DNA from 2 places in the Arthrobacter burdickii genome. Region 1 is predicted to be linked to the other one. Evidence: riboswitches for the same ligand, from Rfam matches in the RefSeq annotation. Region 1 holds a riboswitch; the other holds the start of a gene.
What was found. A riboswitch is a leader RNA that binds a small molecule or an ion and turns the genes downstream of it on or off. The one in region 1 is predicted to bind S-adenosylmethionine.
Positions count from the first base shown of each region.

Region 2: another riboswitch for S-adenosylmethionine. It lies ahead of P5G52_RS01545 (sugar ABC transporter substrate-binding protein); the one in region 1 lies ahead of P5G52_RS04010 (MetQ/NlpA family ABC transporter substrate-binding protein).

Region 1 covers NZ_JAROCG010000001.1:863,126-872,571, reverse strand. The annotation lists gene P5G52_RS04050 (APC family permease) at 1-693, shown strand, start outside; gene P5G52_RS04045 (dimethylamine monooxygenase subunit DmmA family protein) at 701-1,306, shown strand; gene P5G52_RS04040 (PDR/VanB family oxidoreductase) at 1,303-2,274, shown strand; gene P5G52_RS04035 (heme-dependent oxidative N-demethylase family protein) at 2,285-3,379, shown strand; gene P5G52_RS04030 (MarR family winged helix-turn-helix transcriptional regulator) at 3,422-3,928, opposite strand; gene P5G52_RS04025 (hypothetical protein) at 4,008-4,715, shown strand; gene P5G52_RS04020 (methionine ABC transporter permease) at 4,820-5,479, opposite strand; gene P5G52_RS04015 (methionine ABC transporter ATP-binding protein) at 5,479-6,507, opposite strand; gene P5G52_RS04010 (MetQ/NlpA family ABC transporter substrate-binding protein) at 6,580-7,464, opposite strand; SAM riboswitch class IV at 7,663-7,776, opposite strand; gene P5G52_RS04005 (GAF domain-containing sensor histidine kinase) at 7,895-9,151, opposite strand; gene P5G52_RS04000 (peptide chain release factor 3) at 9,278-9,446, shown strand, end outside.
Region 2 covers NZ_JAROCG010000001.1:339,815-349,260, reverse strand. The annotation lists gene P5G52_RS01585 (SGNH/GDSL hydrolase family protein) at 1-778, opposite strand, end outside; gene P5G52_RS01580 (MarR family winged helix-turn-helix transcriptional regulator) at 1,160-1,471, opposite strand; gene P5G52_RS18345 (GNAT family N-acetyltransferase) at 1,805-2,089, opposite strand; gene P5G52_RS01570 (hypothetical protein) at 2,794-3,150, opposite strand; gene P5G52_RS01565 (dihydrofolate reductase family protein) at 3,575-4,159, shown strand; gene P5G52_RS01560 (YegP family protein) at 4,607-4,840, opposite strand; gene P5G52_RS01555 (helix-turn-helix domain-containing protein) at 5,404-5,601, shown strand; gene P5G52_RS01550 (histidine phosphatase family protein) at 5,973-6,644, opposite strand; SAM riboswitch class I at 6,925-7,028, shown strand; gene P5G52_RS01545 (sugar ABC transporter substrate-binding protein) at 7,135-8,193, shown strand; gene P5G52_RS01540 (sugar ABC transporter ATP-binding protein) at 8,177-9,446, shown strand, end outside.

The sequences.
Region 1 (9,446 bases):
TTCGTCTGCCTGTCCCTGATCCTCGCCGTCCCCGATTTCGCCGCGGTGATCTCCGGCACCGACACGGATCCCGTCGGCAACATCCTCCTCTCCGCATTCGGCCCGATCGGCTTCAAGGTGGTCCTCGCCGTCGTCATGGTCTCGTTCCTCTCCTGCGTGCTGAGCCTGCAGGCGGCCACCTCGCGCCTCGCCTACTCGATGGCCCGTGACGGCATCCTCCCGGGCAGCAAACTCCTGAGCACCTTCAGCGAATCGCGCCATGTGCCCCCGTACGCGCTGCTCCTTGCAGGACTGGTGCCGGCCCTCATCGTGATCGGATCGAAAGTCTCCAGCGACGCCCTGACGGTGATCATCTCCTTCGCGGCGATGGGCATGTACATGGGCTTCCAGATGGTCGTCCTGGCCTCGCTCCGCGCGCGCATCCTCGGCTGGAGGCCGAACGGAGCTTTCCAGCTGGGCGCCTGGGGTATCCCGGTGAACATCGCGGCCCTGGTGTGGGGCGTGCTCGGCATGGTCAACATGGCCTGGCCCCGGACACCGGAGGACGGCTGGTTCGCCAACTACGTCGTCCTGATCTCCGCGGTTTCCGTCGTCGTGATCGGCCTGATCTACATGGCCTGGAAGAAGCCGCACCTCAAGGGCGATGCTCCGGCAGCCGATGCCGTTCCGGCCGGCGCGAAGGTTGAGAGGTAATACGCTCATGCTGATCACCGGTATCAAGAGCCGTCCCGTCTACGACGAGCTCACGCCCATGGCGGACGGCCTCGTCCACATCGCTGCCGCACAGGGCAGCGGCGGAGGACCGCTCCTGCGCCTCCTCGGAGACATGACTCCGGAACAGCGGGCCGCGACCACCGTCCTGTACTCGACCGAGTCGTTCACCGGACACAACCATCTGGCTGCGCTACAGGCCTTCGATGTCTTCGACCTCATCGAATTCCCGAGCAACGCCGCTGCCGTGAGCGGACTCGACGCGCTTCTCGCGACAGCAAGGATGGGAACCCGCCTGTACCTTGCCGGGTCGGAGGGATTCATCGGAACCTCCATGCAGGTTGCCACGTCCTACGGCATGAACCGGGATGAGGTACTGCGTGAACATGCGGGTTCCTTCGTTCGGCGGGTGTGGTGCGCGCACTGCAGCCACTATTCCGAGAACGTGACGAAGCGGGTATTCCAATGCCCCGGGTGCGAACGCCACCTGATCGTCCGGGACCACTACTCGGGACGGCTCGCCGCGTTCCAGGGAGTCAAGGCGGACGGCGAAGTACCCGGCGAACTACCGGACAACGAGGAGTTGGACACATGAGCGAGGCGCACCACGGAGCCCTGCAACTCAGGGTGAAGCGTGTCGAGGCGGTAACGCCCGAGATCAACCGGTACACGTTCACCGCGGCCGACGGATCGTGGCTTCCCCCTTTCTCGGGGGGCAGCCACATCGCGGTCCTGATCCCGTGCGAGGGAGGGACACGACGGAACGCGTACTCTCTTATGAGTTCGCCCTACGACACCAGCGAATACCAGATCGCTGTCCGCAGGGTGGAGGGCGGGAACCGCGGGTCGATCGCGATGCACGAGAACGTGCGCGAGGGCGACCTGCTCGGTGCCACCATCCCGGCGAACCTCTTCCCCATCTCCAAACACGCCCGCCATCACCTCTTCATCGCCGGCGGCGTCGGTGTCACTCCGATCTTTTCGCAACTGGACGAACTGAGCCTCAAGGGAAGCTCGTTCGAACTCCACCTGGCTGTTCGCGGCCCGGAGCATGCAGCCCTCGGCCGTGAGCTCCAGCAGCGCTATGGCGACGCAGTGAGGGTGTACGGGGACGGCGACGGTTCGAGGCTGGTCGCGTCCGACATCCTGGCCGGACGGCCGCTCGGAACGCACACCTATGTCTGCGGGCCCACGCGGATGGTCGACGACGTCATCGGCGCCGCTCACACCCTCGGCTGGTCGGACTCGAACATCCACTTCGAACGGTTCGAGGACCTGGGATCGACGGGAGATCCGTTCTCCGTCACCCTTGCGCGGTCCGGGGCGGTCATCGAGGTGTCCCCCGAACAGTCGCTGCTGGAGGCCGCCGAGGAGGCGGGCCACAAACTGCCCTACCTCTGCCGGGGAGGCGCCTGCGGCGAGTGCGAGATCGAAGTCCTGGAACTCGAAGGCACCATCGACCACCGGGACGACTGGCTGACCGAGTCGGAGCGGTGCACCAACAAGCTCATCATGCCCTGTGTCTCGCGGGCCACCTGTACGAAACTCGTCATCAATGCCTAAGGAAACCTCCATGACCGCGACCCCCGAGTCAGTCGAATCCACGCCGATCGAGACCTACACACCGGAGGGCGAGTACCTCTTCCGGAACTCCCGCGAGGCCGTGCGGCGCCTTCCCTTCCCGTTCCCGGACGACGAGTACATGTACTCGATGAACCTCGAACCCCACGTCCCGGCAGGCGACGGTGCCCTGATGGCCGCCTTCGACATCGATGAGCACTACGTGTCGGAGTGCGCGCACCGCGCCCAGATGCTCAGGGAGATGCCGGGAGTCCACTACATCGCGCTCCCGCACATGATGGAAGCACAGTGGGACCTCCTGGAACTCATCTTCGAGTCGTACGCCAGGGACTTCCCGGAACACTTCACGCTCCTAAAGAACGGGAACGAGTGGCGGTGGCAGAACCGGCCGCTCGGCATCGACGACGTGTTCACCTTCGGCGATCCGACCACCCTGCCGATGGACCCCATGGAGTACGCGACGCGACAGGCGCAGGGCGAGTTCGTCGTCCTCGAGGAGAAGGACAACACGCTGGTCATCGGTGCCGGTATGACGACCCAGCGCGCGGACTACTCCCTCCAGTTCAACATGGGCATGAACTTCGCCGAGTTCCACGGTCCCGTGCCGAAACTGCACGAGATGGGGATCCTGGACAGGGCGCTGAAGTTCCTGCTCCGCATGAAGCCCGGTCATCCCGTCCGGCGGGTCAACTGGTCCCTCACCGTCCACCCGCGACTCGAGACCTCGGTGGAGACACTCCCGGAGTGGGCGCCGGACCGGGCGACAGTCACCCCCGAGAACGCAGGAGAGATGGTGTACCTGCGCATCGAGCTGCAGCCCCTGCATCGCCTCCCCCGGTCCAACGGCATGGTGTTCCCGGTCCGCACGTACCTCGTCAGCCTGGCCGAGCTGGTAGACCATGCTCCCGACTGGGCCAAACGACTGCATCGAGCCCTCGCATCCCTCGACCCCGAACTCGCTGACTACAAGGGTTTCCACCGCTACCACGCTGCCGCTGTCGCATGGCTCTCCCAGCACGACGACGGCGCACCCCTGGCGACTGGCTACCCCTGGATCGAGGATGGGATCCAGCCCGGCGGCAATTAGTCCCTGCGAAAGGGCACACCGGGCCGGTCGACCCGCCATCGATCAAGGGCGGTGGGTCGACCGGATCGAGCCCCCGTCGCCATCCCCTCGACCCGGATCTCCATGGAGGTCCGGGTCGAGGGTGTTGGCGCCCGCGAGCTGGGCGAGCAGGTGTCCGAGCTGGGCAGACTGCTCGCCGGTAAGTGGAGCGACGAATTCGGCCTCGTGCGCTTCGGCGATCTCGCGCAGCCGGCGCAGCACCTCGCCACCCTCCGGAGTCAAGCGGAGTTCGTGATTGCGGCGGTCGGCCCTGCTGCGCTCCCGCTCGACCAGACCGCGTGCCTGCAGCGAGTCGATGAGCGACACCACGCGGCTGGGAACGGCCCCCAGCCGGTCGGCCAGGACCCGCTGGCTCAGCCCCGGCGACCTACCGACCAGACGAAGCACGCCCGCCTCCGTCGGCGTGAGGCCGATCTCCCGCGTGCGCTCGGCGAAGCGCGACGATGCCAGGGCCCCGAGCTGTGAGAGCAGGAAAGCAGTGCGCTTCGGCTGCGAGCTGGCGGAGTCCATGGAACCAGATTACTCCTTGACAGAATGATTCAACCGGCGAATCATTCTTTTTGTAATACACCTCTTCCGAGGAGTGATCATGACTGATACCGCCCTTCCTCGCACCAGCCGCACTGCCAGTTCCGGCGGGCCCCCGCTGGGCATCCTGGCGGTGGTGAGCCTCGGCCTCACCCTCGGGGGCCTGGTGATGAGCACGATCCTCACCGGCGGCCATCCGTTCGTCTCTCCGTTCTCCACGTCGACGCAGGTCGCCGCGTACTTCCAGGAGAACCCCGGAGCCGTGCGGCTCGCGAGCATGATGCAGTTCGGATCAGCTGTGCCGCTGGGCATCTACGCGGCCACCGTCTACGCCCGGCAGCTGCGCCTCGGCGTCCGGGTCGCCGGACCGGGCATAGGACTGTTCGGCGGCATCACGGCAGCTGGTTTCCTCATGCTCTCGGCGTTCGTGAGCTGGGTGCTCAGCCGCCCGGAGATCACCACCGATGTCCCCCTCACCCATGCGCTGTCGTTGCTCGCATTCATCGCCGGCGGGGTGGGATACGTGGTCGGCCTGGGGCTCCTCGTCGCAGGCATCGCCGTCCCGGCGCTCGTCCTCGGGCTCCTGCCGCGGTGGCTCGCATGGGCGGGCCTCGTGATCGCTGCGCTGTCCGAACTGAGCTTCCTCTCGATGACCATCGAGCCGGTCCAGTTCCTGCTTCCCATCGGGCGGTTCGGCGGGCTCCTCTGGCTGGTAGCGGCCGGCTTCCTCCTGCCGCTCGGCAGGTCAGCCGCCAACCGCGCACGATGAACAACGCGGAAGGCCCGCCCGGATGACCGAGCGGGCCGGCGGATGGTCGCGCCATCCAGCGTCGGTCATCCGGCGTCGGCCGTTCGAGGCCGGATCCGAACGGGCTAGCGGCGGAGGACCTTGCGTGCCAGGACGTTGCCGAGCAGCTGGACGGCCTGGACGAGCAGGATGATCACGATGACCGCCGCCCAGGTGACGACGGGGTTGAACTGCCGGTAGCCGTACTGGATCGCGAAGTTACCGAGGCCGCCGCCGCCGACGTATCCGGCCACGGCCGACATGTCGACGAGGGCTACGAAGATGAAGGTGAATCCGAGGATCAGTGGGCCGAGAGCCTCGGGGATGAGGATCGTCAGGATGATGCGCAGTCGTCCTGCGCCGACCGAGCGCGCAGCCTCGATGACCCCGGGCTGGACGGTCAGCAGGTTCTGCTCGACGATGCGGCTGATGCCGAATGCTGCCGCGAGGGACAGGGTGAAGATGATGGCACTGTTGCCGATGCCGGTTCCCGTGACGGCGCGGGCGAGGGGTTGAGCTGCGGCGAGGAAGATGATGAACGGGATCGGCCGGAAGATGTTCACGATGATGTTCAGGGTGCCGAACACGGCCCGGTTGCCGAGGATGCTGCCGGCCCGGGTGGTGTAGAGACCGATGCCCAGCAGGAGCCCTCCGAGGCCTCCGAAGAGGAGACTGAGGCCCACGATGTACAGGGTCTCGTAGGTGGCTTCCCACAGCTGGGGTGTCAGGGGAATGAGGTCTTCCATCAGGCGAGTTCCTTCACGGTGATACGGCCGGCCATGTGGTGCAGGGTCGTGTCGATGACGCTGTCCGCCCCGGTGAGCGCGAGGGTGAGGTGCCCGAAGGCGCGGCCCCGGATGTCGTTGATGCCGCCGTAGATCAGTTCGAACTCGATGCCGGCAGCGGCCAGTTCGAGGAACACGGATGCCTGCGACGAGTCGCCGTCGCGGAAGGAGAAGGTGACGATCCGTCCTCGGTGCCTCTCCCGCAGTGCTGCCAGTTCATCAGGTGCGGGGATGCCGCGGACCACGGTGGAGACGAACCGTTGCGACGATGCTTCACGGGGGTTGGAGAACACGTCGAAGACATCGCCCTGCTCCACGATCCGTCCGCTGTCCATGACGGCCACCTTGGTCGCAAGCGTCTGGATGACGTCCATCTCATGCGTGATCACCACGATGGTGATGCCGAGTTCCTCATTGACCCGGCGCAGGAGGCGGAGTACTTCGTGGGTGGTCTCGGGATCGAGTGCCGAGGTGGCCTCGTCCGCGAGGAGGATCTTGGGTGAGGTCGCCAGGGCGCGGGCGATGCCGACGCGTTGCTTCTGGCCGCCGGAGAGCTGTTCCGGGTAGTTCGATGCCTTGTCCGCGAGTCCCACGAAGTCGAGGAGTTCGGTCACGCGGGCCTGGATCTCGTCCCTGGTCCTGCCCGCGACCCGCAGGGGGTAGGCCACGTTGTTCCAGACCGTCTTGGCGCTGAAGAGGTTGAACTGCTGGAAGATCATGCCGATGTCCAGGCGCAGTGTGCGCAGCTGGCGGTCCGGGACGTTCGTGACTTGGTGCCCGTCGACGATGATGTCGCCGCTGGTCGCCTTCTCGAGGGCGTTGATCAGACGGACGAGGGTACTCTTCCCTGCCCCCGAGTAACCGATGATGCCGTAGATCTCCCCCGCCTCGATGTCGAGGCTGACGTTGTCGATGGCATGGACGAGCGGTTCGCCGCGGCGTCCCGGGGGGAAGCTCTTCGTGACGTTCCGCAGTGAGATGAGTGGCATCGTGTTCCTAGCTGAGGGATGCGTGTGGCCGGCCAGGATCACCGGTCGGCCACACGCGGAAGAGAAGGCTGATCAGCCCTGGGCGCGGGTGTCTTCCTCGACGGTGTCGAGGGACGTCTTCAGCTCCTCCACAGGCACCTTCAGGAACTCGGCGGTTCCGCCCGAGGTCTCCTGCACGGCGTCGAGGACTTCCTGGTTCTCCTGGTAGATGCTCACCAGCTTCTGATAGGTCTCGTTGTTCTCCTCACCGGCGCGCGAGGCGAAGATGTTGACGTAGGCGGCGGCGGCCGGATCGGTCGGGTCATCCTGGGCGATGGCGTCATCGAAGTTCAGGCCGGCGTCCTGCACGAAGTCGTTGTTGATGATCGCAGCGGCGACGTCCGGAAGGGAGGTCGGCGTCAGTGATGCCTCGAGGGTCGTGACGGTCACCTTGGATGCCGCCTCGTCGACGTCGTCGATGGTGGAGAAGGCGCTGCCGCCGTCCTTGAGGGTGACGAGGCCGGCGGACTGGAGGACGAGCAGGCCGCGCGCGAGGTTGCTCTCGTCGTTCGGCACGGCGACGGTCGACCCCTCGGGGATCTCCTCCACCGACTTGTACTTCGTGGAGTAGAGACCCAGCGGGTAGATGGCGGTCGATCCCACAGGAGTGAGATCCTCGCCGCTGGAGACGTTGTAGCGGGCGAGGTAGACGAGGTGCTGGAACTGGTTGAGGTCCAGCTCGCCTTCCGTGAGCGCAGGGTTGGGCTGCGTGTACTCGGCGAAGTCGACCACCTCGAGGTCGATGCCTTCCTCGGCGGCCGCATCGGTCAACGCGGCCCACTCCGGGTCGCTCGCACCCACGACTCCCAGGCGGACGGTCTCGTTGCCTCCCTCGGAGGCCTCCGAGGAGCCACAGGCAACAGTGAAGGCGAGGAACGGGACGACGGCGACGGCCAGGAGCTTGCGGGAGTTGATCATATTTTGTTTCCTTCGGACGGGTACCGGCTCAGCGGACGGCTCAGCGGCAGGGGAATCGGGACAGAAGCACCCAGCAGTCGCGCAGCAGTACTGACGGACAGCTCAGGCTGCTCGGACGTGGTTCTACTGGACTGACATGCTCGCTCACTGGATGCTGCGGGCGTTCTCCGGCAGGGCCTCGAAGAAGCGCCGCGGGAATCGCCGTACTTGCCGTCCGGAGTATCCCGGCGGCCGAATCTTCACCTGGAGCACCCCACTACGGGAGAGGGTTGCTGTCCAACCGGCCAGGGCCCATGGCTGGAACTCTTGATTCTTCTGGGAACGCTAGGCGACAGCATCGAACACGGTCAAAACGACCGTGACCCGGTGCGTCATATTCGACGACCCGCGTCGGCGGAGGGCGCATGACGCGTCGCCCCGGCGAAGGCCGTCAGGCCGGGCTCGACCCGAACCAGACCCGCACGGTGAGCCCGCCCCCGGGAGTCTGGTCGAAGCCCAGGCGCCCGCCGTGCGCCTGCGCGATGCGCACGCACGTCGCCAGTCCTATCCCGGTACCGGACGGATCGCCCTCCCGTCCGAGCCGCACCAGCGGCTCGAGCACGCGGTCGTACTCCTCGGGCGGGATGCCCTTCCCGTTATCGGCGACGTCGAGGCGCCAGAACTCCGCAATGCCGGTGCCCGTGATGTGCACTTCCGACGGGACACCCGGACGCGCATAGGCCACGGCGTTGGCCACCAGGTTCTGGATGAGGACCCGGAGCTGCTCGCGGTCGGCGTGACCGTGGAAGTCCCCGACCGTGATCTCCACGCCGTCGACGTGGTGCCCCAGATCGTCGACGGCGGCCGCGACGGCTTCGGCGAGGGAGACGGTCTCGAGGTGCGCCGTGCCGCCCACGCGCGAGTAGCCGAGCAGGTTCTCGACCATGGAGGACATCCGGAGGGCGCTCGCGCCGATGCGCTTGAAGTACGTGCCCGCCGGGCCTTCCTGGAGCGCCGGCTCATCCTCGGCGAGCTCCGCGAGGCCGACGACGTTGGTCAGCGGTCCCCGCAGGTCATGGCTGATCCGGCCGGCGAATTCGCCCAGCAGTTCGTTGCTGCGCTGCAGCTCGGACACCGTGGCATCCAGCTGACGTGTGCGCAGCTGGAGGTCGAGGACGTCGACGACCTGCGCGGCCAGCGTCTCGAGCCCCGCGGCCTGCTGGTCGGTCAGGTTCCCGGGCTTCTCGTCGAAGATGCAGAGGGTGCCGAGCGGTACGCCGTCCTGCGTCAGGAGCGGGGTGGTGGCATAGAACCGGACGGCACCGAAGCGGCCGTCGACGAAGGGATTCGACCGGAAGCGGGGGTCCTCGGTGCAGTCCGCGACCACCACGGTGTGGCCGTACTTGAAGACCTGCCCGCACAGCGAATCCTCCCGGGCGCACATGAGGGGTTCGAGTCCCTTGGCGGCGATCTGGTGGAACTCGTCCTCCGTGATCACGTTGATGGCGCCGTACCGGGCGTTGCAGAGCTGGACGGCCAGGGCCACGAGGTTCTGCAGGGCGGCGGGGGCGTTCGCGGGAGCGGCAGGCCGCGGCATGGACCCGACGGGGGACGCTTCGCCCAGGGCCATGCCCAGCCCGTACTGCGAGAGCAGATCAGTGTGCTCCGAGCCCCGCGCCGTCCGTCGTCCGGATGCCTGATCAGTCATGACTCCACGTCCTCCCAGTAGCCGCGTGCAGGAATCTGCCTCCTAGGGTAGACCCCGGGCCCACGCGCACAGCGAACACCGGGCCCGCCCGCGAGGTGCCGCTCCGGGATCGGGGACAATGGAGGAGTGGTCCTGTTAACCGAATCCCCCGTCCTCGACGCCGACGCCGTCCGCCGCGAGGCCGGACGCCGTCGTACCTTCGCCGTCATCTCCCACCCTGACGCCGGGAAGTCCACCCTCACGGAAGCCCTGGCCCTCCTCGCCCGCGCCATCCAGGACGCCGGCGTGACCCACG
Region 2 (9,446 bases), 520 kb from region 1:
AGGGGCGCTTCGCCCGGCGCTCCTCCAGCGCACCGTGGTGCCGCACCTGCTTCAGGGCCCAGGGGAGAAGGTAGGTTTTTGCCCACGCAAGGTCACCGGCCCTGGCCTCACGCCAGCTACCGTTCGGCAGGTCCTTGGCCTCCAGCGGTACCAGGGTATGACGGACACCGAGGGTGTCCAGTACTGCCATGGCCACCGTGTGGTGGCCCAGCGGGGACAGATGCAACCGGTCCGGGTCCCACATCCGAGGATCCCTGAACTGCCTGAGGGCCCAAAGATCCACGGTTACCGCATCATGGCGGGCAGCGATGGCACGGAGGTTCTCGTTGAAGATGGCCACTCTCCCACGGTTGCGGCCCAGTACCGGGGTTGATCCCCAGTCCGGTCCCGTGAACAACACGATGGTCGCCCCCGTTTCGGCCAGCACGCTCACCCCGGCTTCAAGCCTGTCCGCGAGTTTGTCCGGATCGCTGTTATGGAACACCATGTCGTTCCCGCCGGCGGACAGTGTGATCAGGTCCGGCTCAAGTGCCAGTGCCTGTCCGATCTGCTGGTTCAGGATTTGCTCCATCAACAGCCCGCGCACCGCGAGATTAGCGTAGGCGAAGTCATTGCGCCCGGTAGCGAACTCTTCGGCAACACGGTCGGCCCAACCCCGCAGCCCTCCAACGCTGCCTGGTTCAGGGTCTCCCACCCCTTCGGTGAAGGAATCCCCCAGCGCCACGTACCGGCTCCACGATTGCCGGCGGTCTTCCCGATACTGCTCCTGACCCGGAATGCCATCAACGAGAACACGGCTTTCGGTAAAAACAGGGACATGTTTTCTCACTGCCCTGCCTCCCTTTGGAGAAGATTTCCTACACTGTTAATAACCGTTTTGGAGGTTGTGATGTTCCCGCGCCTAGCCGAGCTGCAACAGGATGGACGCCGCTCTCGGAAAGCCGTTGTCGTGAACTCCGTAATATTCTGCTAGCCCTAGCGTGTTCATTCCCAGGGCTAGTTCTGCAAGGTTCTTCACACCCACCGTATCCAGCCCAGTAACAAGCGACCGCCCCTGATAACCAGGACCAGATTGAGGCTCGGGGTCGATCATGACTTCCATCTCGCCCCTGCTGGTAGAAGAGCATTCCTACACCAGCAAGGGCCTGGCGATCAGCGATTAGTGATTAGGGAGTCGGGTTCGGAGGATTGTGAGGAGGTCGGCGCGTAACTCCTCAACGGGTTGTCCTTCCAAGGCTCTGAAGGTTGCTTCGATGCGTTTGGCCTGCATCAGGAGGTCAGTGCCCTGCTGCGTGATGGTCACGAGGATCTGCCGGCCGTCGCCGTTGATACCGGTTGACCGGCTGACCAGACCGCGTTCCTCGAGGCTGCGCAGCATCCTGCCCAGCGTTTGACCGGTGATCTGCAACCGGGGGATCAGGTCGACTTGTCGTGCCGGTCCTGCAGCCACGAGTTCCTCCAGGGTCACCACGCAGCATGGCTGACACCCAGGTGGGAGAGCCGCCGGTTCCAGGCGTGGGTTACGAGGTTCGCCGCGACGCTCAACAACTGGCTGGTCGACAACTGACCTGTGTCAGTCCGGGTTGTGCCGGCGCGTTTCATGGCCGTCCCCTTTCATTACTGTCACTTCTGATCGCCGCTTCCTGTCAGCCCTGACCCTGCAGCCACCCTCTCCGGGCGGAAGATGGGTGGCTGCCGAGGGGTGCTTGGCCGCCCGCAGGACCCCGTAAGCTCCATTTTCCTTGTGCGGTTGGGACGTCATGTTTGGAGGCTGGAGGTGGATTTCCTGTTGTGCCGGTCGTTGTCACCAGCGGCGGAAGTCCATGGAGAGGTAGAGGGCCATCGCGGCGGCGTTCGTGCTGTCCAGGGTGACGGCGACCGCCGGCCAGCCTGTGGCGTGGAGTTTGTCGATGGCGCAGCGCAGCAGGTCCTCGGCCAGGCCTTGCCTGCGGTGGTGGGGGTGGGTGAACAGTTCGGTGATGAACGCGGTCCCGGCGCCCCCGTCCTTCGATGGCCGTTTTATCACGACGATGCAGGCGATGATCCGTCCCTCGGCGTCGACGGATACCAGGCTGGCTTCGGATATCACCGGGTGCTTCCGGTCGTGAAGGACTCCATCAAGGGCAGCTCCGTGGTGCCTGGTGACGTCTGGGCCCGATGTTCCGGTGCGGGTCTGTGCGTAGAGGTGGGCTAGTTGTTCCCTGTCGTTGTCACTGGTGGGCCGTATGGGCCGGGTTATCTCGGATTCGAGGGGGCCGGTAGGGGCCATCAGTGTCATCATCGTCATCCAAATCCCAGCTTTCTCTCATCTCTGTCGCGCCTGTTTTCCTCGCGGTGTGGCCACTGTAACCACACCCGGTCTTTCGTCAGGGAATAGTTTCTGGACCGGGGCCGGAAGATACCAAAAGATCTGTACGTCATCCTCGCTGACGGGTCGCGGCTGGTCCTCACATCAGCTTGTCACCGCGCCTTAATGTATCGGAAGGCCGGCGAAGGGTGGCGGTGTCCGGCACAAAAAGGAAAGCCCCTCGTGAGGGGCTTTCCAGGGATTGGGACAGTCTGTTCTCGGTAGTGGTCGGCGGTGATGCGTTCCTCCTCCCAGGGCCCGGTCGCCCCTCGACAGTTCGATGGGAAAGAGGCTAATTGCTGCTCCCATACGGGTGCAACCACCCGGAAGAGGTTGCATCCGGACAGGCAGTCCGCTGTACCTGCGCTCCTTCTCCACGATCTGGAGGCCCGCCGGTAGGACGGGACGGGCGTAGGCGTCGCTTATGCCTATTCCTTCGCTCACGCTTACGGTGCCGTCCTGTGTTGTGAACCCGGGGTGTGCTGTGCTGATTTGGTTTCGAGGAACTCACACAACGCCGCGGCCCGGGTGAGTTCCTTCGCGAGGTTCCGGAGTTTGGCTGCGCTCATGGTGAGGTCCCGCTCCCGCGGCCCGAAGTTCACTTCCCAGTTCGGGTCACCCGGCCCGGCCGGGTAAAGGTAGACGTCCGAGGGCAGATCGGTCATCCGCATCACCACCAGCCCGGTGTCAGTTCCTGCACCGCCGTCGTGACGGAGGACCTCAATACCACTGGGTGAGTCGCCGCTGGTCGCGGTGAACTCGCGGACCCACTGCTGGAGGAGCTCCTTGCTGCGGTGAGGCACGACATCAACTCCTCCACATGTTTTCGAGTGCTCACTCTATGGTGCAGGCAGGTACGTGAGGTCAGGTAAGGGGTTAGGTGATGGTCCTTTGCAGCTTCCAGTGATTTCTTGGCGCGGGGGGCTGTCCTACCGATTCGATGATGCCGGCGGCGAGGCCCCGGGATTTGGTGGTGCGGGTGCTGGCAGCTCGGGCCAGGGTCGCGGAAGCCGTGTCCTAGGCTGCACTGATTCTTGGCTGCACTGGTTCTTGGCCGCACTGGTTTCCGGTCATGATGGCGTCGACCGCCGAATCGATCATGAGCAGTAATGATCACGTGCCGTATCGATCACGTGCAGTAACGATGACGTGCAGTGATACTGGCTTTTCATGATCACGCGGTCCTCAGGATCTACTCTCGTAGGACCGCGAGGAAAGGACGTCCCCATGGGCGCGTTGGTCATCATCGAGTTCTTGACGGTCGACGGGGTCATGCAAGGCCTTGGGTCCCCTCAGGAAGACACGGAAGGCGGATTTACAGCCGGAGGGTGGGGCGCGCCTTACGCCCAGAGCATCCATCAGATCACCACGGCGTCAGGGCTCGAGAACACCTCAAGCTACCTGTTCGGGCGCAAGACGTACGAGAAGATGGCCGCGTTCTGGCCTCATCAACCCTCCGACAACCCCATGGCCGCCCATCTCAATGCCACTCCCAAGTACGTGGCATCCCGGACCCTGACCGACGCAGCATGGGCAGGGACACGAATCCTTCCCTCCGGGGTCCCGGCCGCTGTAAGAGCTCTCAAGATGACCGTCGAGGGGGACATCGCGGTACTGGGCAGCGGCGTCCTCTGCCGGGAGTTGCTCGCCGAGGATCTGGTCGACGAAATCCGTCTTTTCATCCACCCACTGCTCCTGGGCGCTGGCAAGCGCCTGTTCGGTGGACTACCCGCCCCGCGCCACCTTGCGCTGAAGTCCGTCGCACAGACAGACCTCGGCACCGTCGCACTCGTCTACAGCCTGCAACCGTGACCTCGCATTCGCGACACCACGCTCGAACAGTGTGGGATGAGCCTCCCATGAGTAAACACGCGGAGCCGTCGATTCCGTCACGGCCGTCGTGCGTGCACGTGTGTTGTCGGCACGGCTAGCACCGACGAACGTCGCATCGGGTTCTGAGTCAGGGGGCAAGCGCGGAACGCCCGGCCGTGACTCCTGTGCCACGCGAGGCTGCGGGTCTGCAGGGACTGGGGTGCACCTCGCGAGGACAAGCGAGCTGGCTTCCGCAACGATCCTCACCCTGCAGGCAGATCAGCCCTTCGAAGCGGGTTCGTTCCGCAGCTCCGGCATATCTTTGACCGGGCGCTGTGAGCGCTTCGAAGAGTGGGTGACCTGACACCTACTGGGATGTCGCACCTCACCGGGCCGTCTTCCTCAAATTTAGGGAGACTGGCAGGCAACCTTGGACCCGTGGGTTCGTTATGCCGCCGCGGCGGGTAGGGGGTCCCGCTCCATTGCTGCAGTGGGCATCGGTGGGCAGAGGTCCGTGATCAGCCCCGTCCCAGCGCACTCACGGACCGCGCGAATGCCCTCAACCGCTGACGCTTTATCCAAGAACTGCCCGGACACGGCTACGACCGTCCCGTCGGACGCTTTCAGCCTGAACCTCAAGGAAACTCCTCCGTCACGGAAAACCTCGAACGTTCCAGCCATCACTACCCCCTCATCACCCAGGCAGCGGAACTGCTCGGGGTTTTTTGAATCCGGAACTCAACGCTGCATTCCGGCTGGCCCGGAAACGGGATAGGGCTTGCCCCATGTGGCCCCAGCCACACCCAATTCACATATAGTAAAGACCTTTTTTCGTACTGGCGAGTAATTTCCGTGGGGATTAGTCGGCGCAATCTCTTTCAGGGCGCTTATTACTAGGTAGCCTAGGATTATCATGCTCATATTTGCTAAGAAACCTAGAATTTCGGTTTCGCTTCTTGCTAAGAAACCTAGAATTCTGTTCCTTGATCTGGGGTTCCGCCGCCAGGTACCTCGTATTCGGTGGATAGTGCCACGAGGAAGCCAGTACTCACTCCTGTTGTGTGTGGTGTTTCCCGCACCTGCCCTGACACAAGAGCAGTAGCCGACTACCTGTACAACGAGCCAGGGAAACAGGTAGTGACTACTCGTGCAGAAACGACCATGGAGCGATCAGTGTTAACGACGTTGCAGGAGTGGTGAAAGAGTCTAAAGGAGCAGGTGTAGCTATGGCACAAGTGGATTCAATGACGATGAACCTTCTGACCGTCGCGGAGATAGCCGCGCAGATGCGGGTTTCGAAGATGACGGTGTACCGCCTGGTGCAGTCCGGGGAGATGCACGGTATCCGGTTCGGTCGCTCCTACCGGGTGCCGGAAACGTCCGTGCAGCAGTACCTCGAATCGGTCAATTCAGGCACTGATTTCCGCACTCCAACCAGCTGAGGGCGTGGCTTGGCACTTGTTGCCTGCTGGTTTTGGCAAGGGGAAAGCCTGGTTAGCGCGACATGCCATGGATGGCTCAGCTGGAGAGTGCCTATGCGACATTGCGGGTCGGCTCATGCTCGTGACTTTCGCCCACCAAGGAATCGGTGGCTTCAGTCGGTCGATGCGCCGCGCATAGCTAACACCTCGTTCAGGGGCGGCGTCGGCTGACGGCTACGCAATGTGTCAGCGATGGGCTCGGTCACCGGGGTGCCGGGGTGAGGTCAACGACGCTGGCGGCGTGCATGACCGGAGTCGGGGCGTGTTCCTCCCGAAGTCATTCGGTTGGGACGATGGCTGAGGGGATTCTCACGTGAACGGTGGGCTGGTTTCTATCCGGCATTCCCGGTGACGTCGTGCGAGGTGGCGCCCTCCAGTGCTGCACCGCCTAACGGGTCTGATTGCCACGCTTCAAGGGACCACTGCTGGTCGGGGTCGCCGTTCAGGATACTCATCCCGGTGTTGTGGAGGGTCAGCGTCCGTACACGGACTGGGGGCATGCGGGTGGAGACGGCGGTACAGACCCTGATCGCGGCGCCGTGTGAGAACACAGCGACTGAATCCTCCGGGGAATGAGCGCGGGCGATCATCCGGAGGGTGTTGTCGTATCGCTCGATGAACTCGTGTCCGGTCGTACCGCCGGGCATACGCTGGTCGAGGTCGCCCTCCATCCAGCTGATCAGGCAGGTGGCGTACGCCTCAACCGATGCGGGATCGTTGAGCATTTCCAGGTTGCCGGCGCTGATTTCTTCCAAACCAGGGACAACGCGGATGTCGCGGCCGAGCGTGGCTGCCAAGGGTTCGGCGGTCAGTTGCGTTCGGATAAGGGGTGAGGCGTAGATCGCGGTGATGCTCGCGGTGATGTTCTGGGTTGCGAGAGCTGACGGCACGGCTAGCGCTTGCTGCTTCCCAAGGGTGCTCAAGCCGGCGCCTGGGAAGGCTGTATCCAGATGACCGGTGACGTTGTTCGGGGTTTGCCCATGGCGAATCAACAACAATCTCATTCGACCGACCCTACGGTGTTTGCCCGGTGGTCGTACGCCCGGTTTCGTCCCGGGGGCTGTATCGCAACCGACTCTTCAGTCACGAATACCCGACCCCGCGTTGACGGCAGGGTAGCAAGACAGGGCAGGAGCAGTAACGACGGGGGGAGCGGAAGTGTCTCGTCGCCGTGCATCCCGTCCCCAGGAGCTGATGGTTACGGAGCCCGTTCGTGACTTCGGGTGTGAATGTATGTGACGGCACGTTTGCGGTGGAGGCGGGCGGTCGGTTCATATAGGAGGGTAACCATCCCGAGCGGCCGAGAGACCTGGATCGATGACGCCGCAGCAACCCTCTTCGTAGCTTCCATCGCGAAGAAAAGGTGCTACTGCCAGGACCGATGGAGAAGCATTCAGCTTTCGTTGGTCTGACCGGTACTTTCTGCGTACTCGGTCGACAGTTTCGACTGCTCCCATGCCGGCTCCATCGGGCGATGATCCAGGAGCAGCTGACATGTTGAACACCCGCCCCCGCACGTTTTCCGGCTCGATCACCAAATACTTGGCAATGTCGGGCGTTCTCGCCCTGGCCTTGACGGGGTGTTCCCTGAAGGAGCCCTCGGCCTCAACCACGCCGGCACCCGCCGCCAGTGGAGTTGCAGCCGGCCAGGCCTCGAGTGCCGACATTCCCTCGCTGGAGGGGAAGACGGTCGGTATTGCCGCAAAGGACATCGTTCACGACTTCAGCCGCGTCGTGTACGACACCGTGCAGGAACGGGTGAAGGAGTTGGGCGGAGAAGTGATCGCTACCCAGGCGGAGGCGAAGGAGAACAAGCACGTCTCCGACGTCGAGAACCTGATTGCGCAAAAGCCTGATGCCATCATCGTGATCCTGGGCGATGCCACCACGCTCGGGCCGGCGTTGAAAAAGGTCAAGGAAGCGGGCATTCCGCTCTTTACGGTCGATTTCCAGTCCGAGTACTCGGTCAACAACGTCACCAGTGACAACTGGGTGATCGGCTCCACCGTGGCGCGTACCATCGCCGAGGATATCGGCGGTGAGGGGCGGATCCTGGTCTTCAACGGGTTCCCGGGCGTCGCACCGTGCCGTATCCGCTACAGCGAACTCGAGGTCGTCCTGGAGGACTACCCGAAGATCGAGCTGATCCAGCCCGAACTCCAGGACAAGTACGAAGGTACTGTCGAGGACGCCAAGCAGCAGATCAACGACGCACTCCGCAGGCTGCCCGAGGGCGAGATCGACGCCATCTGGTCCTGCTGGGACATCCCTCAGATCGGCGCGGCGCAGGCCATCGACGCCGCGGGCCGCGACGAGATCAAGGTGTACGGCGTCGACGCCGAGCCAGGCGCACTGGACATGATCGCCGACCCGGAGTCCTCCTTCACCGGGACGGTGGCCCAGCAGACGGCAGCGCTGGGCACGCAGTCCGCGGACAACGTCGCCCTGTTCCTGTCCGGGGCCGAGGATGACGTGCCCACCACGAACTACCTGAATCCTGTGTTCATCAACAAGGACAACGTGGCCGAGGTGCGCAGTGAGCTCGGAATCTAGGCTCCCATCCGCCCAGCCTTTCCTGTCGATGCAGGGCATCAACAAGTCGTTCGGAAGCGCCCAGGTGCTTCGTGATGTCGACTTCGACATCCATACCGGCGAGGTCCGAGGACTGGTAGGCGAGAATGGTGCCGGCAAATCGACCCTCATCAAGATCCTCAGCGGCCTATACACGGCGGACTCGGGAACAATCCTGATCGAGGGCGAACCGGCGGCTATCAGTTCTCCCGGCGATGCCGAGCGGCTCGGGATCTACGTCATCCACCAGGACCGCCACCTGGCGGGGCGCCTGACCGTCGCGGAACAGCTCTACCTCGGCCGGGATGAAAGCCGGCGGGGGTGGGTATCCCGTGCCCACCTGAACCAGCGTGCGGTCGAGGACCTTCGCCGGACGGTGGGGCTGGAAATTCCGCCCAGGCTCCTTGTCGACGAACTGACGGTCGCCGAACAGCAGCTGCTGCAGATCGCCCGGGCGGTCCTGGCCGAACCACGCCTCCTCGTGCTGGATGAGCCGACCGCGCCGTTGGCGGCCGCCGAGGTCGACCAGCTCTTCGGCACCATCGAGCGGCTGCGCGACGCCGGAGTTCCGATCATCTACATCTCGCACTACCTGCAGGAACTGCGCAGAATCAGCGGCACGGTGACCGTGCTCCGCAACGGCGGGAACGCTGGAGAAGTGGACCTGACAGGTGATCCCCGTGGACTGGAAACAGTGGTGGAACTCATGGTGGGCGGCGGTGTCGAGGAATTCGAGGCCTTCCGCCCCGTCCGGTCTCCGCAGGACCCGACCCCTGCGCTCGAGGTGACCGGACTCGCGGTCCCGGGCGCCCTCTCGGACGTGGACCTCGACGTCCGCTGGGGAGAGATCGTGGGCGTCACCGGTCTGGTGGGATCGGGTGTGGACGTACTCGCGGACGCGGTCACGGGAAACCTGCCCCATGCCGGCACCGTCCGGCTCGGAGGCAAAGCCATCCGGTCGGCCCACGGATTCGTGCAGGCGTCAGGGGCCTACGTGCCGTCGGACAGGAGAAAGAACGGCGCCCTGGTGCGCAACACTGTCGGCGAGAACATCTCCCTGGTCAGCCTGCGTACGCTGACTAACCCCTTGGGCGTCATCCGACGGCGGCAGGAGAGAAAGCTCGCCGAACGCCTCATCGGCCAACTGGATATCAGGCCCGCCCAGCCCGATGTCCTCGCGGGCGGGCTATCGGGCGGCAATCAGCAGAAAACGGTCCTGGCGCGCTGGCTGGCCG